One region of the Ensifer sp. GW101-20A05 genome, then DNA from elsewhere that is predicted to be linked to it. Evidence: predicted binding sites of a transcription regulator. Region 1 holds the regulator's gene; each other region holds the start of a gene.
The links. Region 1 encodes PhoB, which activates phosphate uptake and scavenging genes when phosphate is short. Its sites were predicted from a motif close to TGTCATNNANCTGTCAT; they were not measured.

Region 2: the regulator PhoB is predicted to act here: its motif matches at 4,216-4,232, upstream of AC070A_RS04165 (DUF1045 domain-containing protein).
Region 3: the regulator PhoB is predicted to act here: its motif matches at 3,993-4,009, upstream of AC070A_RS14975 (NAD-glutamate dehydrogenase).
Region 4: the regulator PhoB is predicted to act here: its motif matches at 2,333-2,349, upstream of AC070A_RS22015 (DUF1045 domain-containing protein).

The regions. Positions count from the first base shown of each region.
Region 1 covers NZ_JBWKZT010000003.1:463,439-471,285, forward strand. The annotation lists gene pstB (phosphate ABC transporter ATP-binding protein PstB) at 1-410, shown strand, start outside; gene phoU (phosphate signaling complex protein PhoU) at 453-1,166, shown strand; gene phoB (phosphate regulon transcriptional regulator PhoB) at 1,425-2,108, shown strand; gene AC070A_RS11475 (GcrA family cell cycle regulator) at 2,177-2,698, opposite strand; gene AC070A_RS11480 (aspartate aminotransferase family protein) at 3,119-4,318, shown strand; gene argF (ornithine carbamoyltransferase) at 4,419-5,336, shown strand; gene AC070A_RS11490 (Hsp33 family molecular chaperone) at 5,617-6,606, shown strand; gene apaG (Co2+/Mg2+ efflux facilitator ApaG/CorD) at 6,628-7,020, opposite strand; gene AC070A_RS11500 (O-succinylhomoserine sulfhydrylase) at 7,259-7,847, opposite strand, start outside.
Region 2 covers NZ_JBWKZT010000001.1:823,010-830,856, reverse strand. The annotation lists gene AC070A_RS04185 (trimethylamine methyltransferase family protein) at 1-1,480, opposite strand, end outside; gene mnmC2 (tRNA (5-methylaminomethyl-2-thiouridine)(34)-methyltransferase MnmC2) at 1,737-2,468, opposite strand; gene AC070A_RS04175 (NAD(P)/FAD-dependent oxidoreductase) at 2,508-3,650, shown strand; gene AC070A_RS04170 (PRC-barrel domain-containing protein) at 3,718-4,107, opposite strand; gene AC070A_RS04165 (DUF1045 domain-containing protein) at 4,378-5,178, shown strand; gene puuE (allantoinase PuuE) at 5,306-6,235, shown strand; gene uraD (2-oxo-4-hydroxy-4-carboxy-5-ureidoimidazoline decarboxylase) at 6,235-6,738, shown strand; gene AC070A_RS04150 (ureidoglycolate lyase) at 6,826-7,323, shown strand; gene uraH (hydroxyisourate hydrolase) at 7,491-7,847, shown strand, end outside.
Region 3 covers NZ_JBWKZT010000005.1:108,338-116,184, reverse strand. The annotation lists gene AC070A_RS14995 (aspartate-semialdehyde dehydrogenase) at 145-1,179, shown strand; gene AC070A_RS14990 (lytic murein transglycosylase) at 1,374-2,195, shown strand; gene AC070A_RS14985 (carbonic anhydrase) at 2,284-2,937, opposite strand; gene pdxY (pyridoxal kinase PdxY) at 3,068-3,949, opposite strand; gene AC070A_RS14975 (NAD-glutamate dehydrogenase) at 4,235-7,847, shown strand, end outside.
Region 4 covers NZ_JBWKZT010000009.1:150,728-158,574, reverse strand. The annotation lists gene phnE (phosphonate ABC transporter, permease protein PhnE) at 1-779, shown strand, start outside; gene phnE (phosphonate ABC transporter, permease protein PhnE) at 789-2,306, shown strand; gene AC070A_RS22015 (DUF1045 domain-containing protein) at 2,434-3,141, shown strand; gene AC070A_RS22010 (alpha-D-ribose 1-methylphosphonate 5-triphosphate diphosphatase) at 3,143-4,282, shown strand; gene phnN (phosphonate metabolism protein/1,5-bisphosphokinase (PRPP-forming) PhnN) at 4,279-4,866, shown strand; gene hutI (imidazolonepropionase) at 5,187-6,431, shown strand; gene hutH (histidine ammonia-lyase) at 6,428-7,847, shown strand, end outside.

The DNA of each region.
Region 1 (7,847 bases):
CCAAGGCGGATTTTGACGAGGTCGTCGAAACCAGCCTGCAGAAGGCAGGTTTGTGGAACGAGGTGAAGGACCGCCTGCAGGAGCCGGGCACCGGCCTCTCCGGTGGTCAGCAGCAGCGCCTTTGCATCGCACGCGCTGTTGCCGTCAGCCCGGAAGTCATCCTCATGGACGAGCCCTGCTCGGCACTCGACCCGATCGCGACCGCCAAGGTCGAGGAACTCATCCATGAACTGCGCACGAACTTCACGATCGTCATCGTGACCCACTCGATGCAGCAGGCCGCCCGCGTGTCGCAGCGCACCGCCATGTTCCACCTCGGCAATCTCGTCGAGGAGAACGACACCGACAAGATGTTCACCAATCCGGATGACCAGCGCACCCAGGATTACATCATGGGCCGCTTCGGCTGAGGCCAATCACGGCTGCAACAGTCACTCCCGTAAGGATCGACGATCATGTCCATGCATATCATGTCCGCCTATGACGAAGAACTGAAGTACCTGACGCGCCGCATCTCGGAAATGGGCGGTCTCGCCGAGCAGATGGTCGCCGAATCCGTCCGCGCTCTGGTCAATTCCGACCTGGCGCTGGCGCAAAAGGTAATCTCGGACGACACTGTTCTCGATGATGCCGAGCGTCAGATCGGCGAGAAGGCGATCGTCACGATCGCCAAGCGCCAGCCGGTCGCCGCCGACCTTCGCGAGATCATGGGGTCGATCCGCATCGCCTCCGACCTGGAGCGTGTCGGCGACCTCGGCAAGAACACTGCCAAACGCGTGATCGCGGTTGCCGGTTCGGGCATCCCGCGCAAGCTCGCCCGCGGTCTCGAGCACCTCGCCGAGCTCGCTCTGGTGCAGCTCAAGGAAGTGCTCGACGTCTATGCGTCGCGTTCGCCGGAAAAGGCCAACAGCATTCGTGAGCGCGACGAGGAGATCGACGCGATCTACACCTCGCTGTTCCGCGAGTTGCTCACCTACATGATGGAAGATCCGCGCAACATCACGCCCTGCACGCATCTTCTGTTCTGTGCCAAGAACATCGAGCGTATCGGCGACCACGCGACCAACATCGCCGAGACGATCTATTACATGGCGACGGGTGCCCAGCCGGAGGGCGAGCGCCCGAAGGATGACAACACGTCGACGTTGGGCTCGGTCAACGACTAGAAGGTTGGAGCGGGATGCGGGGGACAACCGCATACACTTTTCCTCATCCCGCTCTGGCGTTAAACGCGCCGTTCGCAATGCATGCCCCATGAATATCATCCGGTCGCGGCTTCGGTCGCGGCCCCGAATTCCTGTATCTGAAGCATGCGGTTTTCGCCCCGCCTTTGAAAACGGCGGATGTGCTCCAGATTTAGAGTGTCTGAGTGCCGGCCGGTCCGCTGGACCCGCGCGGCGCTCGCGGTAAGGAGACGTTACCTGATGTTGCCAAAAATCGCCGTGGTCGAAGACGAAGAGGCGCTGAGCGTCCTGCTGCGTTACAATCTGGAAGCTGAAGGCTTCGACGTCGATACGATCCTCAGGGGTGACGAGGCGGAGATCCGGCTACAGGAACGCCTGCCCGACCTTCTGATCCTCGACTGGATGTTGCCTGGCGTCTCCGGCATCGAGCTTTGCCGTAGGTTGCGCCAGCGCCCGGAGACGGAGCGGCTGCCGATTATCATGCTGACGGCGCGCGGCGAGGAAAGCGAGCGCGTTCGCGGTCTGGCGACCGGTGCCGACGACTATGTGGTCAAGCCCTTCTCCACGCCGGAGCTGATGGCCCGCGTCAAGGCGATGCTCCGCCGGGCGAAGCCCGAAGTTCTCTCGACGCTGCTGCGCTGCGGCGACATCGAGCTCGACCGGGAAACCCATCGCGTCCATCGCCGCAGCCGCGAAGTTCGCCTGGGGCCGACAGAGTTCCGCCTGCTGGAGTTCCTGATGTCCTCTCCGGGCCGTGTCTTCTCGCGCTCGCAGTTGCTGGACGGCGTCTGGGGCCACGACATCTATGTCGACGAGCGGACCGTCGACGTGCATGTCGGCCGCCTGCGCAAGGCGCTGAACTTCTCGACCATGCCTGATGTCATCCGCACCGTGCGCGGCGCCGGCTACTCGCTCGAAAGCTGAGAAGGGCAAACAGAAGTCAATAAAAAAGGGGCCGATCGGCCCCTTTCGTTTTGGTCCTGTGCGGATCCTTAGCGCATCCGACGGCGCTCGGCGGACGGCTGGTAGGCAAGCCGCGCATGAAAGCTGCAATAGGGCGAAGCTTCCGGGGAATCGTTGCCGCAGAAGTGGAACTCTTCCTTCAGCGGGTCGCCGATCGGCCACTTGCAGGTGCGTTCCGTGAGCTGGGTTAGCTCGAGGCGGCGCGACATCGGCACGACCACGTCGGTCTGGATGCTGAAATCCTGCTCGGCAACGAGATCGACTTCGATCTCTTCCTTGAGAACGGTGGCGCCGGACGGACGGGCAACGGTGCGGGTCGAAACGCGCGAGGCGTAGTTCGGAGCGCGCGGCGCCGAGGTCGGCCGCTTCGGGCGGGCCGCCGCAGTGGTGCTGCCGCCGGCTTTGGCACGGCCTGGAAGGCTCAGGCGATGAACCTTGCCGATGACAGCGTTACGGCTGACGCCGCCGAGCTGTGCCGCGATCTGGCTTGCGCTCAGGCCCTCGGACCAAAGCTTCTTCAGTTTCTCCACCCGCTCGTCAGTCCAGTTCATTTCTGCACTCTCCGTTCTCAGCGTTGGGGATGGCAGAATCCCTCACCGCACCCCGGTTGAATCCCGAGGTTGCAAACGCGATAACTCTTTTGGTGACTAGGTCCGCCGCATGCGTCTAGTAATTGAATGTTAACGTACTGACCGTCGGACTCCGTGGCAAGAGTCCCGGGATTCACGCCGAATCGATTTCGTAGTTTTCCCCAACTTGCTCGGCTGGCGTTGCATTTTTGCAAGCCCTTCCGGGCGATTTTTTCGCCGCCGGGAAACGGGCTTCTCTGTTGCACTGCAAGGCTTGGTTTTATTGACATTGCGGCGCGAAATAGGAATAGTGCCTGCGCCGCCGAAAGGCGGCATTTTTGATTTTTATCGGGCCGCATGAAGCAGCGGGACCGATGCCGACTGGAGTAAGGAGAGCCTCGCATGACTGCAACCACGCCGCTTTACGATACCTACATGCGCGCGCCGTTGCGTTTCGAGCGAGGAGAGGGCGTCTGGCTGATCGCCGAAGACGGCTCGCGCTATCTCGACTTCGCCGCCGGCGTTGCCGTGAACTCGCTCGGCCACGCGCATCCGCATCTCGTCGAGGCGCTGAAGGCGCAGGCCGAGAAGGTCTGGCACCTTTCCAACCTTTACGAAGTTCCCGGTCAGGAAAGTCTTGGACGCCGCTTGGCGGCCGTCACCTTTGCCGATCGGGTCTTCTTCACCAATTCCGGTGCGGAAGCGCTGGAATGCGCGATCAAGACGGCGCGGCGGTACCACTTCGCCAAAGGCCAGCCGGAGAAGTTTCACATCATCACCTTCGAGGGCGCGTTCCACGGTCGCACGATCGCGACGATCGCCGCCGGTGGTCAGCAAAAGTACATTGAAGGTTTCGGGCCAAAGGCCCCAGGGTTCTACCAGGTTCCGTTCGGCGACATCGCGGCCGTCAAGAATGCGATCACCGAGGAGACCGCCGCGATCCTGATCGAGCCGATCCAGGGCGAGGGCGGCATCCGTCCCGCGACCAAGGAATTCATGCAGGAACTGCGCGCCCTCTGCGACGAATTCGGCCTGCTCCTGATCCTCGACGAGGTTCAGACCGGCGTCGGCCGCACCGGCAAGCTTTTTGCCCATGAGTGGACGGGCATCCGCCCGGATATCATGGCCGTTGCCAAGGGTATCGGTGGCGGCTTCCCGCTCGGCGCTTGCCTGGCGACGGAAGAGGCGGCCGCCGGCATGGTGGCGGGCACGCATGGCTCGACCTATGGCGGCAATCCGCTGGCGATGGCCGTCGGCAACGCCGTGCTCGACGTCATCCTCGCTGATGGCTTCCTCGCCCATGTGCGCGACGTCGCGCTCGTCTTCCGCCAGGGCCTTGCTTCGCTGAAGGATCGCTATCCCGATGTCATCGAGGATATCCGCGGCGATGGCCTGATGCTGGGCATCAAGGTGAAGGGCCCCTCGGCCGATCTCCTGAAGGAGATCCGCGCCGAGAAGCTCCTGGCCGTGCCGGCCGGCGACAACGTGTTGCGCCTGCTGCCGCCGTTGACTGTGACGGCGGAGGAAGCACGCGAGGGCCTCGTACGCATCGAGCGCGCCGCCGAAGCAGTGACGAAGGCAAGTGGTAACGCTGCGGCCTGACCGATAGGGCCAAGACTGACCCAGGATGGTAGAATGACCTTCGTGCGTTCACGCCGCTGCGTGGCGCACATAGGTTCGATTTTTTGAGGAACCGAGTACGATGGCAGGCACCAGACACTTTCTCGATCTTTCGGCCATGACGGCCGCCGATCTTCGGACGATCATCGATGATGCCCGCGTCCGAAAGGCGACGACCAAGGCCGGAACCGCCGAGAAGCCGCTCGCCGGCAAGATGCTGGCGATGATCTTCGAAAAGCCGTCCACCCGCACCCGTGTGTCCTTCGATGTCGGCATGCGCCAGCTCGGCGGCGAAACCCTGTTCCTTTCGGGCACGGAGATGCAGCTCGGTCGCGCCGAGACGATCGGCGATACGGCGAAGGTCCTGTCGCGCTATGTCGACGCGATCATGATCCGCACCACCGACCATCGCCGCCTGCTGGAATTGGCAGAACACGCGACGGTACCCGTCATCAACGGCCTGACCGATGACACCCATCCGTGCCAGATCATGGCCGACATCATGACCTTCGAGGAGCATCGCGGACCGGTGAAGGGCAAGACGATCGCCTGGACCGGCGACGGCAACAACGTGCTGCACTCGCTGATCGAAGGCTCCGCCCGCTTCGGCTATCGCATGAACATGGCCGTGCCGCTCGGCTCCGAGCCGCAGGACAAGATCCTGAACTGGGCCCGCAACAACGGCGGCGAGATCCTGCTGTGTCACGATGCCGAGCAGGCGGTCGCCAACGCCAATTGCGTTGTCACCGACACCTGGGTGTCGATGAACCAGGAGCATCGTGCCCGCGGCCACAACGTCTTCCAGCCCTATCAGGTCAACGAGGCGCTGATGAAGCAAGCGGCATCCGATGCGCTGTTCATGCATTGCCTGCCGGCGCACCGTGGAGAGGAGGTGACCGACGAGGTGATCGACGGTCCGCAGTCGGTGGTCTTCGACGAGGCCGAAAACCGCCTGCATGCGCAGAAGTCGATCATCGCCTGGTGCATGGGGCTCGTCTAGGCCCTTGCGAGCGCCGCGGTGAGCGCGATGGCGCAGCGCTTCGGCGGCTGTGAGGCTGGCTATTGACATTGCCGCCGTGCGACACGATCTAGGCGGCTGCAGGGCGCTCCTGGCAACAGTGAAGCGCCGACTGCCACGGGTGGTGCGCGGCGCAATGGCTGATGGCGCATATCCGGTGGACAATCCGTTTATCGCGGGATCGATTGAGACAGCGGGCACGTTGCGCCGGGGGACAGGAATGTCCCCGGCGCAACGCAGTTGCTGAGGCAAGGAGCAAGACATGACTGACATGACGCCAGGGCTTGGTGAATTCGACTTCGCCGGTGACGATCACGTCGTGCCTTTCCAGGTGGAAGGCCTCGACGTGCGCGGCCGCGCCGTGCAGCTCGGCCCGATGCTCGACGCAATTCTGGAGCGCCACAACTATCCGCTTCCGGTCGCGCGGCTCGTTGCCGAAACCGTCGTGCTGACGGTTCTGCTCGGCACTTCGCTGAAGTTCGAAGGCAAGCTGATCGTCCAGACGAAAGGCGATGGTCCGGTCGATCTCGTCGTCGCAGACTTCTCGACGCCGGATCGCGTGCGCGCCTATGCCCGCTACGATGCAGATGCGCTTGCCGACGCCGAGAAGGATGGCCGCACCCTTTCGCATGAACTGCTTGGCAAGGGCGTACTCGCCTTCACCATCGACCAGGGCGCTCATACTCAGCGCTATCAGGGCATCGTTGCGCTGGACGGCGCCACGCTGGAAGAAATCGCTGGCGTCTATTTCCGCCAGTCAGAGCAGATCCCGACCAAGGTCAGGCTCGGCGTTGCCGAGCTGCTCGACCGCGATGAAAGCGGCAAGCCGCGCCATCGCTGGCGTGCCGGCGGCATGGTCGCGCAGTTCCTGCCGGAAGCGCCGGAGCGCATGCGCCAGCCTGATCTTTCCGGCGGCGATGGCGATGACGGGGAAGGCGTCTTCGAGGATGACGATCTCTGGGCGGAAGCCAAGGTGATGGTCGAGACGATCGACACCGACGAGCTGACCGACCCGATGGTCGGAACCGAACGCTTGCTCTACCGGCTGTTTCACGAGCGCGGCGTTCGCGTCTATGAGCCGCAGGCGGTTTATGACCGTTGCAGCTGCTCGCGCGAGAAGCTGCACTCGGTGCTCGCCAATCTGGACGCTGATGATATCGAAAGCACCATCGAGGATGGGGCCGTGAAGGTCACCTGCGAATTCTGCTCGACGACCTATCGTTTCGAGGCAAGCGAAGTGCGTCCACAGTAGCCGGCGCCACTCCGGATCAAGCTAGTTCAGGGTACGCACGAGCCCGGGTGAATCGAGCGAGAAGGCGGGGATGGCCACGTTGAAGGTCTCTCCGCCTTCCGCTTCCATACTGTAATGGCCGAACATCACGCCCGACGGCGTATCCAGCGGGCAGCCGGACGAATACTCATAGGTGTCGCCGGGATTGAGCAGCGGCTGTTCGCCGATCACGCCGGGACCGCTGACCTCATCGACCTGCCCATTCTCATCAGTGATATGCCAGTAGCGGGTCATCAACCGCACGGCTGCGTCCGAATGGTTTGAGATGACAATGCGATAGCCCCAGACATAGCGGCCGTCATCGGGGTCCGACTGCTCTTCGAGATAGTACGGCTCCACCGTAACTTCTATGTCGCGGGTCAAAGCGCGATACATGGGCAACACCTTGCTTCGGTCTTTCAGGGTATTCTACAGCAAGATGGTTTCGTCAAGAATAACGGCAAGATTGTGCATACCCATTCTGGGGCAAGGGCTTGCGGGTATCCGGATCGGCTGTTCGAACCCGCTCGATCCCGCTGGTGAGGCCATATTGGATGGCGGGGCGCCCGCTGCATGAGCGCCACGAGGGATCGACGGCCGCCGTCTGTTGTGGCGGCCGTATCTTTTCGTTGCCTCAGGCTTTGACGGCCTCAAGCGCGCGGGCGAAATCCTCGACGACATCCTCGCTGTCTTCGATGCCGGCCGAGAAACGCACCGTGCCGGCGGAAATGCCCAGCTCTTCGCGGGCCTCGTCGGTCAGGTTCTTGTGCGTCGTCGTTGCCGGATGGGTGATCAGGCTCTTGCTGTCGCCGAGATTGTTGGAGATGCGCACGATCTCGAGCGCATTCTGCAGCGCGAATGCCGCATCCTTGCCGCCCTTCAGTTCAAAGGCGACGAGGGTGGAGCCGCCGGTCATCTGCTTGGCGATGATGTCGGCCTGCGGGTGATCCTTGCGGCCGGGATAGATGACCTTCGCCACCTGCGGCTGCTCAGCCAGGAAGTCGGCGACGCGGCGTGCGGTTTCCGTCTGCTGGCGCACGCGCAACGGCAAGGTTTCGATGCCCTTCAGCAGCGTCCAGGCATTGAACGGCGACATGGCCGGGCCGGTATGACGGAAGTAGTCGTGCAGGTTCTCGTTGATCCATTCCTTGTCAGCAAGCACGACGCCGCCGAGGCAGCGGCCCTGGCCATCGATATGCTTGGTGGCGGAATAGACGACGATA
Region 2 (7,847 bases), on a different contig from region 1:
TCTGCTTGAAGATCCGGTTGGCATGATCGTAGGTGGTCGGCCGTCCGGCTTCTGTCCAGGTCTCGAAGTTGCGCCAGTCGGACAGGATAGGCGAATAGAAGGCGGTCTCGTAGCGCTGCAGCGTGTGCAGCGTCCCGAAGTAATGGCCGCCGGGGCCGACGCCGCGCACGGCGTCGAGGCCGAGGGCATCCTCGCTGACATCGAGCGGCGTCAAATATTCCGCCACCATCTGCAGCATGTCGACGTCGAGAATGAACTTCTCGAAGGAGGCCGTGAGCCCGCCCTCGGTCCAGCCGGCCGCGTGCATGACGAAGTTGCCGCCGCCCTGCGTCAGCGCCCAGAGCGACATGGCGGACTCGTAGGCGGCTTGCGCGTCGAGCGTGTTGGCGGCATTGGTGTTCGAGGTGCGGTAGGGGATGTTGTAGCGGCGGGCGAGCTGGCCGCCGGCGACCACCGCCTTCATGTATTCCGGCGTGCCGAAGGCGGGTGCGCCGGTCTTCATGTCGACGTTCGAGGTGAAACCGCCATACATGACGGGTGCGCCGCGCCTGACCATCTGGGTGAAGGCGATGCCGCACAGTGCCTCGGCGTTCTGCTGAACCAGTGCGCCGGCGATCGTCACCGGTGCCATCGCGCCGGCCAATGTAAAGGGCGTGACCACCACCACCTGATTGCGCGAGGACATCTCGATGATGCCCTGCAGCATCGGTCCGTCGAGGCGGAGCGGAGAGGAGGTGTTGATGATGGTGAACAGCGAAGGCTCGCGTTCCATCTGCTCCATGGAGATGCCGCGGCCGATGCGGGCGATCTCGATGCCGTCGGTGTTGCGCTGCTGCCCAAGCGAATAGGCGTGGAACACCTTGTCGGTGAGCTTTACCATATCGGAGAGGCAGTCGAGGTGGCGGACTGAGGCATGCAGATCGACCGGCTCGACCGGATAGCCGCCGGTCGTGTGCACGATGTCGTAGGACTGTGCGAGTTTCACCAGCTTGCGGAAGTCTTCGTGGTTGCCGGTGCGGCGACCGCCGTCACGATCGGCGACGAAGGGCGCGCTGGCGATCTGGACGAAGACGAGATTGTTGCCGCCGATCGCGACGTTGCGCGCGGGGTTGCGGGCATGCATCGTGAAGGCCGGAGGCACGGAGGCGATCATGTCCATGATCAGCCCGCGGTCGAAGCGCACCCGGTCGGTGCCGGGCGTCACATCGGCGCCTGCGGCCTTCATCCGGTCGCGTGCTTCCGGCAGGATGATGTCCATGCCGATCTCTTCGAGGATGGTCAGCGACGCGTCATGGATCGCTTCGAGCGCATCTTCCGAAAGCACCGTGGACTTCGCCAGCGTATTGACAAGATTGAGGTATTTTCCGCCCGCGGACTTGCGGGACCGCTCGGCGCCGCGGCCGCCTGGCCTGCGTCGCCGCTCCAGCGGGGTCGAGGCCGCATCACCGGTTGCTGCATCGGGAAACTGATCGTCGTTCATGAAGGACCCACCGTGTTGCCGATGGGGTTGTGTCGCAGATCCGCAGGCGCGATGGCCCGCCATTTGCGACAGTTCAGTTCTCTTGTGGAGTAAATCGTTCCCGCTGACGCATTTTCGCAGTGCGATGGCGCAACCGTTCAAGACACGTTGAAATCGGGGGGAGCGCCTACAGCGCCGCGCGTCTTATCAGACGCGCAAAGGTCGCTGTAGCACTTTGATTTTCTGCATGTCTTTGTCTCCTTAAATCGAGGCCGATTTAAGGAGACATGCAGTAGGGGCGGTCGCCCCGCAGCATCTCGCGCTTACCGGCGAAACCCTTGCGTTTTTCGACGACGAAGCCGGCGGCCTGAAGATTGCGGCGGACGAAACCGGCGGCCGCATAGGTCGCGAAGCTACCGCTGGGCGCGGTTTTTTCGAAGACGTGCCGCATCAGCTCTTCCGACCACATGTCGGGATTGCGCGAGGGGGCGAAACCGTCGAGATACCAGGCGTCGAACGGATGTTCGGTGCGGGCGACACCTTCGAGCGCTGGACCGCAGACGACCGTGAGGGTGACGCCGTCGCCAAAGTCGATGCGGACGTCACCGTCGGGGTCTGCCGGCCAGCGGGAGACCAGGACCAGCCGTTCCGCATCGATTTCCGGCCAGTGGCTGAGCGCACGGGAAATCTCGTCGGCGGCCATGGGAAACCGCTCGAACGAGACGAACTGCAGGCGGTCGCCGGCTCCAGCGGTTGCCTTCCACTGGCACCATGTCTCGCAGAAATTGAGCCCAGTGCCGAAGCCCAGTTCGCCGATGCGGAAGGTGCCCGTACCGACCCAGCGATCCGGCAGGCCGTTGCCCGAAAGGAAGACGTGACCGCATTCCAGCCGCCCATCGGTGCGGCAATAAAAGTGATCGCCAAACTCCCGGGAATAGGGCATATCGCCCTCGTGCCAATCAAGGTTTTGGTGCGCTGGCGGGTCGATCGGGTCTGCTGGTCCTGTCATGGCAAAGGCGATAATCCGCCGGCCGGAGAAGGTCAATCGATGAGCGAGCTTTTGGTCGTCGGCGGCGGCATCATGGGGCTGTGGGCCGCCCTTTCCGCCGCGCGCAAGGGCATGATTGTGCGGCTCGTCGAGCAACAGGCCATCGGTGCCGGCGCGAGCGGCGGCCTGCTGGGCGCGCTCATGCCGCATATGCCCGACCGCTGGAACGCCAAGAAACAATTCCAGTTCGAAGCGCTGGTGTCGCTCGAACAGGAGATCGCGCAACTCGAAGCCGAGGCGGGGGTGTCGACCGGCTATCGCCGCACCGGGCGGCTGATGCCGCTCGCCAAGCCGCACTTACGCGACATTGCGCTCCGGCATGAGCAGGACGCGCGACAGCAATGGCGCGCGGGCGACCGGCAATTCTTCTGGCATGTCCAGGAGGGCGGCCCGGAGGGTTGGCCAGGCACGGAGGCAACGGCGCACGGCGTCGTTTTCGATACGCTGGCCGCGCGGGTGTCGCCGCGCCGCACGCTGTCAGCCCTGCGTGCCGCCTTGTTGCAGTGCCAGAATGTTCAGATCGATGAAGTCTCGGGCGTGCGCGCCATCCTTCCGGCGCACGGCAGGGCCGAGCGTGACGATGGCAACCGCCTCAGCTTCGACCATTGCATCATCGCTGCCGGCATCGGCAGTTTCCCGCTGATCGATGCCGTGTCGGGGCCGCTGAAAGCGACGAGCGGCACTGCGGTCAAGGGCCAGGCCGCGCTCTTGAAGGCGGATGTCGATCCGGACCTGCCGGTTATTTTCACCGATGGCGTCTACATCATCGCTCATGACGATGGCCATGTGGCGATCGGCAGTACCAGCGAGAACAGCTTTACCGATCCACTGTCCACGGATGAACAGCTTGACGATCTCCTTCGGCGCGCCACGTTGCTGGCGCCGTGTCTGGCGGATGCGGAGGTGGTCGAGCGCTGGGCCGGGCTCAGGCCAAAGTCGGCGGGGCGCGAACCCATGGTCGGGCGGTACCCTGATCATTCGAACATTTCCGTGCTGACCGGCGGCTTCAAGGTGAGCTTCGGGATTGCGCATCGGTTGGCGCGCTTCGTTGTCGACGAGATCGCCGGTCTCCCGACGCTCGATCTGCCGGATTCCTTCCTGTGCCGGAACCACATCGCGGCGCTTCGCGAGAAGCATCTCTAGGCTTGGGCATGGGAAGGGCCCCGCCGCAGGCGGAGCCTCACATATTCGGACATTCGAAAGTTCGACCTTACATCCAGTAGGGTGGCACGCCGTAGTAGTCGTAGACGCGACGGCCGTTTTCCTCGTTCCAGTCGTATTCCTCGTTGCCGCGATATTTCGGCGCGCGCTCGACCTGATCGCGCGTAACGTCGGTGCGATAGCCGCCGAGGTTTTCGTCATAGGTCAACTTCGCCCAGGGCAGCGGATAGTGGTCTTCGCCAAGGCCAAGGAAGCCGCCGAAACCGAGCACGGCGTAGGCAACGCGACCGCTGCGTTTTTCGATGATCACGCGCTCGATCGAGCCGATGTGCTTGTTGTCGGAGCCATAGACCTTCGTGCCTTCAACCTTGTCGCTCGCGATCAGGTCATGGGTTTCCTTGATCCGGGCATCCTGCAGGTTTGCGTTGTGATAGCTCACGCTTCTTCTCCATCCTTGATTGTTACCTTGAGTGAACGGCCGTTGGGCCGGATGGTTCCGAAAATCTGGTGCGCAAACCGGTGGGATCGCGTGGTTTTGCACGATCCACTTCGTCAATCTGTCACGCAAATCACCTAAGACGCGGCCAATAGATCACGAAGATCCCGGGTCGGATCGATACTCATAAGCGTGATCGATCTCATTGGAGCGGGGCGGAAAACCGCAGGCACTTTTCCTCGTCCCGCTCGACACGGATAACCGGAGCCAGACATGCGCTACGCCATTTGTTTTACGCCGCCGATGGCCGACCCGCTTTCCGCGGTCGCCGCAAGCTGGCTTGGGCGCAACGTCTATTCCGGCGAACCGACGGAACTGCCTTCGGTTGCGGGCCTGAGTTCTGCCGACATCGCCTACCATACGGCCGTACCGCGCCGCTTCGGTTTCCATGCGGTGATGATGTCGCCGTTTCGTCTGCATCCGGATATGACGGAATCACAACTCCTGAAGGCGCTCATGCATTTTGCCGGCGCGCAGACACCGTTCGAAATCGATCGCCTGGAGGTCGCCCGCATCGGCCGGTGCTTCGGTCTGATGCCGCAGGTCCCGAGCACCGCGATGCATCTGCTGGCAGCCAATATCGTTCAGGAGTTCGATGCTTTTCGTGCGCCGCTCAGCGAAGACGAGATCGAGCGCTCCGATCCGGATCGGCTGACCGCACCGCAGTTTTCCAATTTGCACCGCTGGGGCGATCCTCATGTGATGGACGAGTACCGCTTCCACATGATGTTGACTGGCCCGCTCGCGTCGGACGCGATACGCCAGGTCGAGGCGCCGCTTCGCGAGCTGTTCGAGCCGTACCTGGCGACGCCGCTTGCCATCGGCAGTCTTGCCCTCTTCGTCGAGCAGGAGACCGGCGCGCCCCTGCGTGTGCATTCGCAGCACCCGCTCGGCAAGATCTCTACGAATGCGCGCGCCGAACGCGCCAAACGCGTTGCCGCCGATCCCTCTGTTGGTTCGGGATCGATCCGGCCCTTGCCGCTCATCGTCGCGGCATTGATGGCGCATCGCTAACGAGAGCGCAGAATTCAGCCTTCGTCTCATTCCGAGCTTGCCGCCCAGCGACCCTTCGCGGGCAGATTTCGGTATCGACAATCCGGTCGGCGGTGATACCGTTCTGGAAAAATCGAAGGGTGATTTGATGTCTGAGACTAAGTATCCGCGCGACCTCGTTGGCTACGGCCGCAATCCGCCGAAGGCAAACTGGCCGGGCGATGCGCGCATTGCCGTGCAGTTCGTGCTGAACTACGAGGAGGGCGGCGAGAGCTGCATTCTCGATGGCGACGCGGCGTCCGAATGTCTGCTGTCCGAGATCGTCGGCGCGCAGCCCTGGCAGGGTCAGCGCAATCTCAACATGGAATCGATCTACGAATATGGCGCGCGCTCCGGTTTCTGGCGGCTGTGGCGCATGTTCACGAGCCGTAACGTTCCGCTGACGGTCTACGGCGTGACGCTCGCCATGGCGCGCAATCCGGAAGCGGTTGCGGCCATGAAGGAAGCCGGATGGGAAATAGCCAGCCACGGGTTGCGCTGGCTGGAATACAAGGACTTCCCGGAGGAGGTCGAGCGCGAGCATATCCGCGAAGTCGTCCGTCTGCATACGGAGCTGACCGGCGAGCGCCCGCTCGGCATCTACCAGGGCAAGCCTTCGGCCAACACGCTGAAGCTGGTGCTGGAGGAGGGCGGCTTCCTCTATTCCTGCGACAGCTACGCCGACGAACTGCCCTATTGGGTGCCGGGGCTGCCGGCCGACAAGCCGCATCTCATCATCCCCTATACGCTCGATGCCAACGACATGCGTTTTGCCACCAACCAGGGCTTCAACTCCGGCGACCAGTTCTTCACCTATCTCAAGGACAGCTTCGACGTGCTCTATGAGGAAGGCCGCCAGGGCGATGCCAAGATGATGAATATCGGCCTGCACTGCCGGCTTGTCGGCCGCCCTGGCCGCGCCGCAGCCCTTGCCCGGTTCATCGATTACGTGATGTCGCACGATAAGGTCTGGGTGCCCAGGCGCATCGACATCGCCAACCACTGGTACCAGCACCACAAGCCGGAAGGGGCGCACTGATGTCCGACCGCGACGCCTTCGTCGCCCGTTTCGGCGGCGTGTTCGAGCATTCGCCCTGGGTGGCCGAACGCGCCTTCGATCGCGCCGCGGCGGCGGGTCTGATGGCGGGCAACGTGCATTCGGCACTCTGCCAGGCTTTTCGTGCGGCATTGCCGCGCGAAAAGCTGCAAGTGCTGCGCGCCCATCCCGATCTTGCCGGCAAGCTGGCGATTGCGGGCAAGCTCACGGCAGACTCGACCGCCGAGCAGGCGTCTGCCGGCCTCGATCGGTTGACGCCCGATGAGCATCAACGCTTCACGGCGCTGAACGATGCCTACACGAAGAAATTCGGCTTCCCCTTCATCATCGCCGTGAAGGGGCTCACCAAGGGCCAGATTCGCGCCTCCTTCGAAAGCCGCATTGACAATTCGCCCGAAGAGGAATTTGAAACCGCTTGCGCGCAGGTGGAAAAAATCGCCCGCCTGCGGCTGCAGTCGATGCTTCCTGGAGACGAAAATGCCTGACAAAACCGTTCGATACGCGTCCTCGCACAGGGGGGAGGCCATCGAACCGGACTTCGCAAGCGTACCGATGCATGGGGTCCACGCCTGATGTCGCGCCTGCTTAAGATCGAACCGCTGACGCGCGACGCCTTTGCACCCTTCGGAACCATCATCGAAGCCGATCCGGCGACGATGCGCTACATCAACGGCGGCAACACGGAACGTTTCCACGGACTGGCGCGTGCCGATGTGGTCGGCGACGGCGCCAATGTCATCATCAACATCTTCCGCGGTCAGCCGCGCGCGTTTCCCTATGCGGTGACGATGATGGAGCGCCACCCTCTCGGCAGCCAGAGCTTTTCACCGCTCGACGATCGCCCCTGGCTCGTCGTCGTTGCCGAAGACCGGGATGGCCGGCCGGGCACGCCTCGGGTATTCCAGGCGAGCGGCAAGCAAGGGGTCAATTACGGCCGCAACGTCTGGCATCACCCGTTGATGTCGATCGGCGCCGTCAGCGATTTCCTGATCGTCGATCGCGATGGGCCGGGCAACAACCTCGAAGAGTATTTCTACGACGAGTCCTTCGTCATTTCGAGCCCGGTCTAGCGGCATGATGAGAAGTGCGTGCGGTTCGCCGCGCGCATGTCGCCCTACAGCGCCGCGCGTCTTATCAGACGCGCAAAGGTCGCTGTAGCACTTTGATTCACTGCATGTTTTTGTCCTTTAATCGGCTACGATTAAAGGAAACATGCAGTAGCAGAAAAGAGGATACCATGAGCAGCACCGGCCGCCTGACGACCCATGTACTCGACACCGCGCTCGGCAAGCCGGCCGAAGGCCTGCGCATCGATCTCTATTGGCTGGAGGGCGAAGAGCGACAGCTGATCCGGACCGTCCACACCAACAGCGACGGCCGTGTCGACGGGCCGATGGTCGAAGGCGTCGGCTTCATGGCCGGCAATTACGAGCTGGTCTTCCACGCCGGCGACTACCTGCGCCGGTCAGGCACGACGCTGCCGGAACCGGCCTTCCTCGACCGAATCCCCTTGCGCTTCGGCATTGCCGATCCGGCGAGCCACTATCACGTGCCGCTGCTGCTTTCGCCCTATGGGTATTCGACCTATCGGGGG
Region 3 (7,847 bases), on a different contig from region 1:
CAACGGCCAAAACGACGACGAAAACCGTCTGACGTCTCTGGCCCTCCGCTCTCTCCCCGGTAAGGCCGGGGACCGGAACCTTCGTGGCAACGCGCGCGGTTCCCCCTCCACCCGACGAGGAGAGACAGAAAGAGAGCTTAGATCATGGGTTTCAAGATTGCAGTCGCAGGCGCCACCGGCAATGTCGGCCGGGAGATGCTGAACATCCTTTCCGAACGCGGCTTTCCCGCGGATGAAGTGGTCGCGCTTGCTTCCGCCCGCTCCCAGGGCACGGAAGTTTCCTTTGGCGACAAGACCCTCAAGGTCAGGAACCTCGAAAACTACGATTTTTCCGATACCGATATCTGCCTGATGTCGGCCGGCGGCGCTGTTTCTCTCAAGTATTCGCCGAAGATCGGCCAGCAGGGCTGCGTCGTCATCGACAACTCTTCGGCCTGGCGCTACGACGCCGAAGTGCCGCTGATCGTGCCGGAAGTGAACCCGGACGCGATCTCGCTCTTCACCAAGAAGAACATCATCGCCAACCCGAATTGCTCGACGGCCCAGCTCGTCGTGGCGCTGAAGCCGCTGCACGACCATGCCAAGATCAAGCGCGTCGTCGTCTCGACCTACCAGTCGGTTTCCGGCGCCGGCAAGGACGGCATGGACGAACTCTTCAACCAGACCCGCGCCGTCTTCGTCGCTGATCCGATCGAATCGAAGAAGTTCACCAAGCGCATCGCCTTCAACGTCATCCCGCACATCGACGTGTTCATGGAAGACGGCTACACGAAGGAAGAGTGGAAGGTCCTGGCCGAAACCAAGAAGATGCTCGATCCGAAGATCAAGGTGACCTGCACGGCTGTGCGCGTTCCCGTCTTCATCGGCCATTCGGAATCGGTCAACATCGAGTTCGAGAACGAGATCACCGCAGACGAGGCCCGCGACATCCTGCGCGAAGCACCGGGTTGCCTGGTCGTCGACAAGCACGAAAACGGTGGCTACGTCACGCCTTACGAATGCGCCGGCGAAGATGCGACCTACATCTCGCGCATCCGCGAGGACGCAACCGTCGAAAACGGTCTCAACATCTGGGTCGTTTCCGACAACCTGCGCAAGGGTGCGGCACTCAACGCGATCCAGATTGCCGAGCTCCTGGTCAACCGCGGTCTCATCAAGCCGCGTAAGCAGGCCGCCTGAAACGGCAATTGAGCAATTCGTTCCCGCCGAGCCCATCCGGGCTTGGCGGGTTTCCTGTTTCACAATCGCGGGTCGTTTCGCCCCGGCTTCACGTGAAACCACGAAAAAGTTACCGCCGCTTCCGGCAGGTGACATGGCCGGCCAAGGCTGGCATTTTTGAAAGCAATGAGATTCGGGCTATGACGGGGTATTTCATGCACAGGGCAAAGTGCGTAGCGGTGGGGCTTGCTGCCCTGGTTTCGACTGTAGTTTTTCCGGCGGTGGCCTCCGCCGCCCAATGCGGCAACGACGGAAGCGGATTTGCTGCCTGGGTGCAGAATTTCAAGCAGGAAGCCTCAGGCAGCGGCATCAGCCCTGCGGTGCTCGACCGCGCCCTTTCCAGCGTCTCCTACAACAAGGCGACGATCCGCGCCGACCGCGGCCAGAAGAGCTTCAAGCTGTCGCTCGACCAGTTCATGCAGAAGCGCGGCGGTCAGACGATCATTTCCCGCGGCAAGAAGATGAAGCAGCAGAATGCGGCGCTCTTCACCAGCATTGAACGCCGCTTCGGCGTGCCCGCCGGCCCGCTGATCGCTATCTGGGGCATGGAAACAGGCTTTGGCGGCTTCATGGGCAAAGAGCATACGCTCTCGGCGGTTTCGACGCTCGCCTATGACTGCCGCCGCTCGGACTATTTCACCGACCAGCTCTATGCCGCCCTGCAGCTTGTACAGCGCGGTGACCTGAGCCCCGATGCGCGCGGTGCGGCCCACGGCGAGATAGGGCAGACCCAGTTCCTGCCGGCCAACGTCCTGAAATACGGCGTCGATGGCGACGGCAACGGCCACATCGACATGGTTCGCTCCAAGGCCGACGCGCTGGCCTCGACCGCCAACTTCCTGCGCGGTCACGGCTGGCAGCCGGGTGCCGGCTATCAACAAGGCCAGGCGAATTTCGGCGCGATCCAGGGCTGGAACGCGGCAACCGTCTACCAGCAGGCAATCGCCATCATCGGCGCCGAGATCGACGGCCTCTGATCGAACCCAATTCGCGCATCTCTCCGGATGCACGATGCCTTTCGGAAGATTGCAAAGCCCGGATCGTCGATTCGGGCTTTTTTGCTGGTTACATGCCCGGGCGGGAGAAGTCGCCGGTCGCGGGATCCATGATCCAAAGCTCGCCGGTCGAGATGTCGAACCAGGCGCCGTGCAGATGCAGCTTGCCCTTGGCTTCGAGGATCTGAACACAAGGGAAGGTGCGCAGGTTGGCAAGCGAGTTGCGGATCGAGACCCGCTCGAGCGCACGCTGCCGCTCCGCCTGGGTCATGACGTCGTTGCTTTGGATCTGCTCGGCGGCCGGCTTCAGGAGGTTCATCCAGCGACCGATGAAATCGCCCGGCGACAAGGGCTCGGCATCAGGATCGAGCACCGCCTTGATACCGCCGCAGCGGCCATGCCCCATCACGACGATGTCGCTGACGCGGAGCGACTGCACGGCGAACTCAAGCGCGGCCGACGTCGAATGGTAATGGCCGTCCGGCTCATAGGGCGGCATGAGATTGGCGACGTTGCGCACGACGAAGAGTTCACCCGGCCCGCTGTCGAAGATCGTTTCCGGCGCCGCCCGCGAATCGCAACAGGCAACAACCATCGTCCTCGGCTTCTGGCCGGTTTCCGCCAGCACCTTGTAGCGCTTCTGCTGTTCGCTGAAGCGGCCATTCATGAAGTTGTGGTAGCCGTTCAGAAGGTGGTCCGGAAAACGCTGTTGCTGCTTGTCCATCGATTACTCCGCTGCTGCTTCGAGCGGGATGAGCGGACTTCCGCCCGCATCACGCCCCGCCATGAATATCATCATGACCTAAAGTTCAATCCACGATGCGACAAGGGCTGCTGCCCATGAACAGTTTCTTCTATTTGCGCCGCATCTGATTCGGATGCACCAGGCGGCGCATCTGCACCATCGCCATCGGCGTCGAAAGGCTCGAAGCGTCCTGCTCGATCGTCAACTCGTCGGCACCGCGTTTGACGCTCCGCGCGATGATCTCGAACACGCTTGCGGTCGCCATCTGCAATGCGCGCTCTTCCGATAGTCCTTCGAGAAGCCGCGCGAGAAACAGGGCAGTCAGCAAGTCTCCGGTGCCATTCGGCGGGTTCTCGACGAGCCGATGTTCGGCGAGCAGCGCGTGATTGCCCGAAAGGAAGAGATTGCCGGTACCGCCGCTCATCATCGGCACCGCTGAGGTCACCAGCACGCGGGCCGGACCGAGGCCGAGGGCGGCATCGAGGATCGCCGTATTGGTCTCCAGCGTCGCGCCGGCGAGCCAGGCGAGCTCGAAGCGGTTCGGCGTCGCCAGGTTGGCGAGCGGCAGCAGCTGGTCGCGGATGGCCGTCGCGGTCGCCTCCGGAACATAGAGCCCGCCGGCGTCGCCAATGACGGGATCGCAGGCGTAGATCAGCTTGGGATTACGTTCCCTGAGAGTCGTCACCAACCGCACAACGCCTTCGGCCTGACCGGGCGATCCGAGATAGCCCGAAAGCACGGCGCGCACCTCCCCGACCCAGGGCGCGGCAATGAGATCGTCGATCATCGACTGGAAATCCGCGTCTGAAATGGTGACGCGGGTCGAGCGCCCGTGTCCGGGATGCCAGGGAAGAATGACCGTCGGCAGTGCCCAGACCGGATGCCCCAGCGTCTCCAACGCGAACACCGCGGCCCGGTTGCCGACCTTGCCACGCACGACATGGCTCGAGATGACGATGACGGCGCCGGGCAGGGAGGGCATTTCGGGCATCGACGAGTCCAATCCTTCGGTCTACAAACTCTGATCACCCGACTGTCACCGCCCTGTCAACAGGCGATGGCAGATAGGTCCGGTGGAAGCCGCCGGCGTTTTCGTGCTTTTTCATCGATTTTCGAGCAATTTTCGCGAAATTGCCTTCGATTTAAATGGATTTAAGCTGTTTTCACGTGAAATTCTCCAATTTTCGGCTCGATTTTGCCGAAATCGGCGTAAATAGCGGTCGCCATTAGCCATGGTTCTGATAGGGTTTGGCCTATCATGAGTGGGAGAGACTTCATGGGCGTGAAATACAATCCGAAGCGGGACAGACACATCGACGCAGCAAAGGCGGCCGCCATCAAACTGGGCGTCGACGCGCTGGCGCCGGAGAGCCTCTTCGGTGGGGCCAGCAACGATGACCTCGATCTTTATTCGGCGGACATGCTGGCGCTGATTGCAGCCCATGCGCATCGTGAACTCGCCCGCTGGGATGGCGGCAAGCCGCAAGTTTCGGTCGAAACCGTCGCCGGCGTCGCGCCGGGTGGCACCGAGGTTTCGATCATCGCGATCACCGAACACAACATGCCGTTCCTCTATGATTCGGTCATGGGGGAAATCACCAGCACGCACCGCGATATCCACCTTGCGATCCATCCCATCCTGGTCAAGGAACCGGGCAAGCCGGTAAAACTCTTCGATCCGGAAGAGGCAAGCGATCCGGCGCACCGCGTCAGCCACATCCAGATCCACTTGACGAAGCTGGCGCCCGTCGAAGCCGAGCAGCTCAGCAACCGCATCCGCGACGTGCTGGAGCAGGTACACCAGACGGTACACGACTGGCCGGCGATGACGGCGCTGCTCGACCAGGCCGTGCAGGAACTCGAGGCCTACAACGCCTCGCGCAAGAAAAGCGACCGTGATGAGGCGCTCGCCTTCCTTCGCTGGCTGCGCGACAACAACTTCACCTTTATCGGCATGCGCGAGTATACCTACTCGGGCAAGGGCGGAAAGGCGACGGTCGAGCGCGGCAAGGGCAGGGGCCTCGGCATCCTCTCCAACCCCGACGTGCGCGTTCTGCGCCAGGGCAAGGACGCAGTACTGACCACGCCGGAAATCCTCGCCTTCCTCGACGGCCCCGATTTCCTGATCGTCACCAAGGCCAACGTGAAATCGGTCGTCCATCGCCGCGCCTATATGGACTATATCGGCATCAAGCGCTTCGATGCCGACGGCAATGTCGCCGGCGAGTTGCGCATTGTCGGCCTGTTCACTTCCTCGGCCTATACCCGCCAGGCGGCTGAAATCCCGTTGCTGCGCCACAAGATCGAGAAGATCGTCGACCATTTCGGCTACGACCCGCAGAGCCACTCCGGCAAGATGCTGGACAACACGCTCGAATCCTATCCGCGCGACGACCTCTTCCAGATCGATGTCGGTCTGCTCGCCGCCTTCTGCGAACAGATCAACGAGTTGGGCGACCGGCCGCGCATCCGCGTCCTGCCGCGCATCGACCATTTCGACCGCTTTGTCTCGGTCATCGTCTTCGTGCCGCGCGAACAATATGATTCCGACGTACGCGAAAAGATCGGCGACTACCTGAAGACCGCCTATGACGGCCGCGTTTCGGCCTATTACCCGGCCTTCCCCGAAGGCGGTCTGGCGCGCGTCCACTTCATCATAGGCCGCACCAGCGGCAAGACCCCGCGCATTCCGCAGGCCAAGCTTGAAGAGGCCGTTCGCGGCATCGTCACGCGCTGGATCGATCGGTTCGACCTTCTCGCCCGTAAGGACGGCATCGAGCTTGATGTCGACGGCGCCTACCAGTCGTTCTTCACGCCGGCGGAAGCCTATGCCGACCTTGCAGACATTGCCGCCTGCAAGGCGGAAGATCCGATCCGGATCTCGTTCTACAACTATAACCGCCCGGTCAACCGTCCTGACACGGCCGAGCTGAAGATCTTCCATGCCGGCGAGCCCGTGTCGCTGTCGCGCCGCGTGCCGCTGCTGGAAAACCTCGGCTTCCGGGTCATCAGCGAACAGACCTACGACCTCAATGTCGGCAGGCACGGCGAGGACAAGCACCGCGTCGTGCTGCACGACATGGAGCTGATCCATCGCGACGGCCTTGCGCTCAATCTCGAAAAGTCGGGTGCGGCGCTGGAGGAAGCCTTCCTCGCCGCCTGGAACGGCACGATCGAGGACGACAACTTCAACCGGCTGATCCTGCTTGCGGGCCTCAATGCCCGCGAAGTCACGGTGCTGCGCGCCTATTCCCGCTATCTGCGCCAGGCCGGCATCACCTATTCGCAGGGCTATATCGCCGACACGCTGAACAAGTATCCGGCGATCGCAGCCGATATCTTCAAGCTGTTCGTGACCCGGATGGATCCGAAGCTCGAGGAAAAGCCGCGTGCAAAGAAGTGCAGCGCCCTGCTTTCCGCGATCGAGGACGCGCTGTCTGCCGTTCCGAGCCTCGACGAGGATCGCATCCTGCGCCGCTACGTCAACGCGATCGAAGCGACGCTCCGGACCAACTACTTCCAGCATGGCGCCGACGGCAAGCCGCGCGCGGTTCTCGCCTTCAAGCTTGACCCGAAGCAGCTCGACGGCCTGCCGGAACCGCGTCCGTTCCGCGAAATCTTCGTCTACGGCACCGAGGTCGAGGGCGTGCACCTGCGCTTCGGCAAGGTCGCCCGTGGCGGCCTGCGCTGGTCGGACCGCGCCCAGGACTACCGCACGGAAGTGCTTGGCCTCGTCAAGGCGCAGCAGGTCAAGAACGCCGTCATCGTACCGGTTGGCGCCAAGGGCGGCTTCTATCCGAAGCAACTCCCCGTCGGCGGCACCCGTGACGAGGTCTTCAGGGCCGGTACCGAAGCCTACAAGACCTACATCCGCACTCTGCTTTCGGTGACTGACAACATCGTCGGCCAGGATATCGTGCCGCCCGCCGATACGCTGCGCCGCGATGGTGACGACCCCTATTTCGTCGTTGCCGCCGACAAGGGCACTGCGACCTTCTCCGACACGGCCAACGGCCTGGCGCAGGAAGCGGGCTTCTGGCTTGACGACGCCTTCGCCTCGGGCGGCTCCGCCGGCTACGACCACAAGAAGATGGGCATCACCGCCCGCGGCGCCTGGGAGACCGTCAAGCGGCACTTCCGCGAGATGGACATCGACATCCAGACGACGCCCTTCACCGTTGCCGGCGTCGGCGACATGTCCGGTGACGTCTTCGGCAACGGCATGCTGCTCTCGGAGAAGATCCGCCTGATCGCGGCCTTCGACCACCGCGACATCTTCATCGATCCGTCGCCGGATATCGATGCCTCGTTCGCCGAGCGCACGCGCATGTTCGCTCTGCCGCGTTCGAGCTGGCAGGACTATGACCGCAAGACGCTGTCCGAGGGCGCGATGATCATCTCGCGTGCCGAAAAGTCGGTGACGCTCACGCCTCAGGCGATGGCCGCCATCGGCCTCGACAAGCAGAAGGCAACGCCCTTCGAGATAATGAATGCGATCCTGAAGAACCAGGTCGATCTGCTATGGTTCGGCGGCATCGGCACCTACATCCGCGGCAGCAACGAAACGGATGCGGAAGTCGGCGACCGCGCCAACGATGCCATCCGTGTGACGGCCGAAGAGGTCCGCGCCCGCGTCATCGGCGAGGGCGCTAACCTGGGCGTTACCCAGAAGGGCCGCATCGGCTTCGGCCTCAATGGCGGCCGCTGCAACTCGGACGCCATCGACAACTCGGCCGGCGTCAACTCCTCCGACGTCGAGGTCAACATCAAGATCGCGCTTGCTTCGGCCATGCGCGATGGTCGCCTGACCCGCCCGAAGCGCAATACGCTGCTCGCCTCGATGACCGAGGAAGTGGGCCATCTGGTGCTGCGCAACAACTACGAGCAAT
Region 4 (7,847 bases), on a different contig from region 1:
TGCCGCATTTCTTCGACTTCGTCGGCGATCTCGCACCGCGTGACGGGCTGGAAATCTTCCGTGCCATGTTCGACCTGCCCTCGCCCTATGACGACGGCAGCTTCAAATACAACTACCCGGACGGCCGGCTGTACCTGACCGACAGCTTCTATATCCCCGAATACGTGCACAAGATGCTGGAGACCGTGAACATCGCGATCTTCTCGACGATCATCGGCACGGCACTCGGTTTCGTGCTCTGCTTCTTCGCAGCGCGCAACCTGATGCCCAATCCGTGGATCCGCGGTACCGTTCGCCGGATCATGGAGATCCTGCGCGCCTTTCCGGAAGTGGTGATTGCCGGCTTCTTCCTTGCCATCCTCTCGCTCGGCCCCATTCCCGCGATCGCCGCGGTCTCGATCCACACGGTCGGTGCGCTCGGCAAGCTCTTCTACGAAGTGGTCGAAAACGCCGACATGAAAGCAGATGAGGGCCTGCGTGCCGCGGGCGGCAACTGGATCGAGCGCGTCTGGTTCGGCATGGTGCCGCAGGTGCTGCCCAACTTCACCAGCTACTTCCTGCTGCGCCTCGAAATCAACGTGCGCGCCTCGACCATCATCGGCGCCGTTGGTGGCGGCGGCATCGGCGAGCTGCTGCGCCTTTCGATCGGCCAGGGCCACCAGGCGAAAACGCTTGCGATCGTCATCCTGCTGTTCGCGACCATTTTCGCCGTCGACCAGTTTTCCGCCTGGCTTCGCCGTCGCCTCGTCGGCGAACAGGCCTTCCAGCTTGCCCAGTAGGTGCGCGCTATGACCACGACCACACGACTGAGCCCGATGGAGATGGACGCGATCGCGGCCCGCCATCCCGAGCTCCTGAAATCCTCGACCTCCAAGCGTGTACGCACGGCAACGATCGCCGGCGGCATTGTCGTCTATCTCATCTTCAGCTGGTGGTTCTTCTCGATCGGTCAGGTGCTTGGCAACGCCAACTGGGGTATCGCCGGCACTTATCTCGCCGACTGGGTCTCCTACGAGGTGCGGCCCGAGATCCACATCGCCTCCGACCGGACAATGAGCCTCAACTATCAGCGCAATTCGCCGCTCGGGCCCAATCCCGATCCGGATTGGGTGGAACTCGACAAGGAGACGGTGACGCGCCGCGTGGAAATTCCGGCGTCGACGACGCAGGCGGCAAAGCCGAAGGCAAGCTCGTCCTTCAGCTTCATGACGCCCGGTTCAGCACTCGGCGGCACCACCACGGCCGAAGCTCAAAACCGCGTCGAAACCCGCACGGAAGAAGTCCTGACCCGAGTCGTCGTGACCTATGACCGCTCAACCAGGATCGAGATCGCCGACAGCCTGGTCAAGGCGACCCATGGAGGCGAGACCCTGGTGATGGCCGTCGATGGCGCCGACAGGGTGATGCCGCAGGGCACGCTGCCCACCTGGGCGACGCAGAAGCGTCCAGGCGAGAAGATCGTGCTTGCATTCGGCGCCACCGGCTGGGCCGAAGTCGAAGGTGACGAGGTTTCTATCCGCAATCGCTTCTTCGGCTGGGCGAACTTCCTCTTCGACACCAACTCGCCCTTCTTCGGCAAGAGCTACGGCGAGGTCGCCTCGCTCATCATATCCGGCGAGCGCATCGATCCGGCCCGCTCGAACCTTTCGCTTGCCTGGAACAACATCCTCTACAACGCCGAGTGGCAGCATCTGGATGTCTGGACGAAGCTCCTGCAGACCGTCGTCATGGCCTTCGTCGGCACACTCTTTGCATCGCTGATCGCCTTCCCGCTCTGCTTCCTCGCGGCGCGCAACATTACGCCGAGCTTCATGACCAACCAATTGGTCAAGCGCTTCTTCGACTTCCTGCGATCGGTGGACATGTTTATCTGGGCGCTGTTTTTTACCCGCGCCTTCGGCCCCGGACCGCTTGCCGGTATCTCGGCGATCTTCTTCACCGACACCGGCACGCTCGGGAAGCTCTATTCCGAGGCGCTGGAAAACATCGACGACAAGCAGCGCGAAGGCGTCAAGTCGGTGGGTGCTGCGCCGCTTGCCGTACAGCGCTTCGGCGTGCTGCCGCAGGTGTTGCCGGTCTTTGCGAGCCAGGCGCTTTATTTCTGGGAATCGAACACCCGTTCGGCGACGATCATCGGCGCCGTCGGCGCGGGCGGTATCGGTCTCAAGCTCTGGGAAGCAATGCGCACCAATTCCGATTGGGAAAATGTCGCCTACATGGTGCTTCTGATCTTGCTGGTTGTCTTTATTTTCGACAGCATCTCGAACGCGTGCCGTTCACGCCTGATGGGTCGCAGGGCACATTGACGACAGCCAAGCATTTGCGCGTCCGCCATCATGATGTTGTCATGGAAATCGGCTAGCTGCGCATCGCATCCCGCAAACAATCGACCCGCCTCCCCGGCGGGCCGGTCGCTACAAGAAAGTGAAGACCGTGCGTTATGCAATCTACTTCGCGCCGCCGGCGGACGACCGGCTGTCGCAGACCGCGTCCCGTTGGCTTGGCCGTGACGCCTTTACCGGCCAGGATCTTGCTCTTCCGACGATCGCCGGGATCGACGAAGCGACGCAACGCACACTGACAGCAGACCCGCGACGCTACGGTTTTCACGGAACGCTGAAGGCACCCTTCGAGCTTGCCGAGGGCCGCGACGAAGACGAACTCCTCAGCATCTTCGAATGCTTCGCCGCTGACCTCGATCCCTTCGAAATCCCTGAAATCGTCCTGCACCAGCTCGGTCCTTTTTTTGCCCTGGTGCCGTCCGCTCCCTCTGCCGAACTGCAGGATCTGGCCGAAGATGCCGTTCACCGCTTCGACCCGTTCCGTGCGCCTCTGTCGGAGATGGACTTCGCCCGGCGCAAGCCGCAGAGCCTCCCGGAACGCCAGAGGCGTTACCTGAGGGAATGGGGCTATCCCTATGTATTCGAAGAATTTCAGTTCCATCTGACTTTGACCGGACCGGTCCCTGCCGAAACCAGCGGCATCATGAGCTCGGCGCTCGAAACCACCTTTGCCGAGCACATCGGCAAGCCACTTCACGTAACGTCAGTCGCGCTCTTCGTCGAACCGGAGCGCGGCGCCCCCTTTACTGTCCGCTCCCTGCTGCCGCTCGGCAGCGACACCCAACGAAAGATCGCATGAGATGAGCAAAGAACAGGTTTTGACCAACGCCCGCATCGTCCTTGAGGACAGTATCCTCGACGGTTCGGTGCTGATCCGCGACGGCAAGATTGCCGATATCTCCGCGGGGACGGTCGCCAGCGGCGAGGACTTCGAAGGCGACTACCTCATTCCGGGCCTCATTGAACTGCACACCGATCACCTCGAGGCCCACTATTCGCCGCGCCCGGGCGTGCGCTGGCTGAAGATCGCGGCGATCCAGGCGCATGACGCGCAGGTCGTCACCTCGGGCATCACCACGGTCTTCGACTGCCTTCGGCTCGGCTCCGACGAAGATGGCGGCTTCCAGAAGGGCGAGATGCGCAGCATGGCCGACGCGCTGGCGCAGGCCAAGGAAGAAGGTCGGCTGCGCGCCGACCACTTGATCCACCTGCGCTGCGAGGTCTCCACCTCCGACGTGCTCGATCACTACGAGGACTTCCGGAACGACCCACAGGTCAAGCTCGTCTCGCTGATGGACCACGCGCCCGGCCAGCGTCAGTTCCAGACGATGGACCAGTACACGCTCTACTACAAATCCAAGCGCGGCCTTTCCGACGCGGAATTCGCCCGCTTCGTCGAGCGTCAGCAGGCGCTTTCGGCGAAATATGCCGGCCCGCACCGCACTGCGCTGGCTGAGGCCTGCGCGGCCCGCGGCATCACGATTGCCAGCCATGACGACGCGACCGTCGACCACGTCGAAGAATCGGTCGGCTTCGGCATCAAGCTTGCCGAATTCCCGACAAGCTTCGAAGCCGCCGAAGCGTCGCACCGCGCGGGCCTGAGCGTGCTCATGGGCGCGCCGAACATCGTTCGCGGCAAGTCGCACTCCGGCAACATCGCCGCCCGCGACCTGGCGGAATGTGGCGTGCTCGACGTGCTGTCGTCGGACTATGTGCCCTTCAGCCTGATCCACGCGCCCTTCGTTCTTTCCGACGAAGTCGAAGCCATCGACCTGCCGAAGGCGATCGCGATGGTGACCTCGACACCGGCCCGTACCGTCGGCCTTGACGACCGCGGCCGCGTCGCAGTCGGCCTGCGCGCCGACATCGCCCGCGTCCACCGCAGGCAAGGCATTCCGGTCGTGCGCTCCGTCTGGCGCGAAGGACGGCGTGTCGCATGAGCGCGAGCGAACAGGGTGCAGGCGCACTCGTCGTCGTTGTCGGACCGAGCGGTGCCGGCAAGGACAGCGTCATGGGCTTTGCCGCCCGGCATTTTGCCGACTGTCACGACGTGCATTTCGTCCGGCGTGTCATCACCCGTCCGTCGGATGCCGGCGGCGAGGTGCATGAAAGCGTGTCCGAAGACGAATTCGTCGACATGCAGAAGGACGGCGCCTTCGCCGTCTTCTGGGACGCGCATGGCCTCAAATACGGCATCCCCTCCGTGGTGCTCGAAAATGTGCGGAACGGCATGACCGCTATCGTCAACGGCAGCCGCGGCGCCCTGCCGGCGTTCCGGGAAGCGTTTGGCGACATCGCCGTCGTCGTCATCACCGCCGAGGCACCGGTTCTGGCCAAGCGGCTTGCAGAACGCGGCCGCGAGAGCGAGGAAGAAGTCCTGCGACGGCTGAGCCGCCAGGCCCCCGATGTCACGTCGGGGCCCGGCGTGAGCGTCATCGATAATAGCGGCAGGCTCGACATCGCCGGCACCCGCTTCGTCGACCTGGTGGAACGATTGCGCATCAAGGCGGACCACGCCGCCTGACGGGGGCGAGCGGTACCGTCGGCTTCGCCTCTCGAATCGACATGGCAGGGCTCTCGGCCGGATATCTTTTCTGACGATCGATTGACACGAGCCCCGAAATTCCGGTTTCGGGGCTTTTTTTGCGTTCTCGCACTTCGGAAGCACATCGCACAGAAGTTGCTCACAGAATCAATTTGTTGAAGCCGCTTGCTCATATTTTTGAACAACGCCGCGCCTCTTTTCTTAGCCTTTCCGCCCTGTCCTTTTCCTCCCGCCACACGATTTTCCTCTTGTGGAGCGAATTAATATGTATATACATTATATCCAGTGGAGGCGACCTCATGAACGATATCTCGACCCGCAAGCAGGCATCCGGCGTTTGGCGCAACACGCGCCTTGTGACGCTGAGCGAAGCCGCCGAAGGACTTGGGCTTGTCGAGAATGCGGCCGTTGCTGTCGTCGATGGGCGGATCGCTTTTGCGGGTCCCGATCGCGATCTGCCGGCCAACCTCGCAGGCCGCCTCGAAACGGTTGACTGCGAAGGCCGCGTGATGGCGCCGGCTCTGATCGATTGCCATACGCATCTCGTGCACGGCGGCAACCGCGCCCGCGAGTTCCAGATGCGGCTCGAAGGCGCCACATATGAAGAGATCGCACGGGCCGGCGGTGGCATCGTTTCCTCGGTGAAGGCGACCAATGCGCTGAGCGTCAACCAACTCGTAGAAAGCGCTCTGCCACGGCTCGACACGCTTCTTTCCGAAGGTGTTTCGACGGTCGAAATCAAGTCCGGTTACGGGCTCAATGTGACGGCTGAGCTCAATATGCTGCGCGCCGCGCGCAAGCTCGAAACGCTCCGCCCGGTCCGCGTCGTCACCAGCTACCTCGCCGCGCATGCGACGCCGGCAGACTACAAGGGCCGCAACGGCGACTACATCACCGACGTCGTCCTGCCCGGCCTCGATGCGGCGCACGCCGAAGGGCTGGTCGATGCGGTCGACGGTTTCTGCGAGGGCATTGCCTTCTCGACCGCCGAGATCGCCCGTGTCTTCGACCGCGCCAAGGCACTGGGCCTGCCGGTCAAGCTGCACGCAGAACAGCTTTCCAATCTCGGCGGCGCCAAGCTCGCGGCAACCTATGGTGCGCTCTCGGCCGACCATCTCGAATATCTCGACGCCGAAGGCGCCGCAGCCCTTGCCAAATCAGGCACGGTTGCCGTCCTGCTCCCCGGTGCGTTCTATGCACTCCGCGAAGAGCGCCTGCCGCCGGTTCAGGCGCTGCGCGACGCCGGCGCACGGATCGCGATCGCCACCGATTGCAACCCCGGCACTTCGCCGCTGACCTCGCTGCTTCTCACCATGAACATGTCGGCGACGTTCTTCCGGCTGACGGTAGCCGAATGCCTGGCCGGCACAACGCGCGAAGCCGCGCGCGCCCTCGGCCTGCTTGCGGACACCGGAACCATCGAGGTCGGCAAGTCGGCCGATCTCGCGCTCTGGAACATCGAGGATCCCGCCGAGCTCGTCTACCGCATCGGCTTCAACCCACTTCATGAACGTATCTTCAGAGGGCAAAGGATCGGTCAATGACCATCATTCTACACCCGGGCTCCGTGCCCCTTCGCGACCTCGAAACCATCTACTGGACCGGCGAGCCGGCTCGTCTCGACCCGTCCTTTGACGCCGGAATCAAGAAGGCGGCCGGCCGCATCGCCGAAATCGTCGCCGGCAATGCCCCGGTCTACGGCATCAACACCGGCTTCGGCAAACTCGCCTCGATCAAGATCGACAGCGCCGATGTCGCAACGCTGCAGCGCAATCTGATCCTGTCGCATTGCTGTGGCGTCGGCGAGCCGCTCGCAGAAAACGTCGTGCGCCTCATCCTGTCGCTGAAGCTCGTCTCGCTCGGTCGCGGCGCCTCCGGCGTCCGCCTCGAACTCGTGCGTCTGATCGAAGCCATGCTCGAAAAGGGCGTAGTCCCGGTCATTCCCGAGAAGGGCTCGGTTGGTGCTTCCGGCGACCTCGCACCGCTCGCCCATATGGCAGCCGTGATGATGGGCCATGGCGAAGCCTTCTTCGAAGGGCGCCGCATGTCCGGCGCCGAGGCGCTCGCTGCTGCCGGCCTCAAACCGGTGATCCTTGCCGCTAAGGAGGGCCTGGCTCTGATCAACGGCACCCAGACCTCGACGGCGCTGGCGCTTGCCGGTCTCTTCCGCGCCCACCGCGCCGCGCAGGCAGCACTGATCACCGGCGCTATGTCGACCGACGCCGCCATGGGTTCGTCCGCCCCCTTCCACCCCGACATCCACAAGCTGCGTGGTCATCGCGGCCAGATCGATACGGCCGCCACATTGCGCACTTTGCTTGCCGGCTCCGCGATCCGCGAAAGCCATATCGAAGGCGACGAGCGCGTACAGGACCCCTATTGCATCCGCTGCCAGCCGCAGGTCGATGGCGCCTGCCTCGATCTCCTGCGCTCGGTCGCGCGCGTGCTCGAGATCGAAGCGAACGCCGTCACCGATAACCCGCTGGTCCTTTCGGACAATTCCGTCGTCTCCGGCGGCAACTTCCACGCCGAACCGGTTGCGTTTGCCGCCGACCAGATCGCGCTCGCCGTCTGCGAGATCGGCGCGATCTCGCAGCGCCGCATCGCGCTGCTCGTCGACCCTGCCCTTTCCTACGGCCTGCCGGCCTTCCTTGCGAAAAAGCCGGGCCTCAACTCCGGCCTGATGATCGCCGAGGTCACCTCCGCTGCGCTGATGTCGGAGAACAAACAGCTCTCGCACCCGGCCTCGGTCGACTCGACACCGACTTCGGCCAACCAGGAAGACCACGTCTCGATGGCCTGCCACGGCGCCCGCCGCCTGCTGCAGATGACCGAAAACCTGTTCTCGATCGTCGGCATCGAAGCCCTGACCGCGGTCCAGGGCGTCGAGTTCCGCGCGCCGCTGAAGACGAGCCCCGAGCTGCAGAAGGCAGCCGCGGCACTTCGCGCCGTCTCTCTGA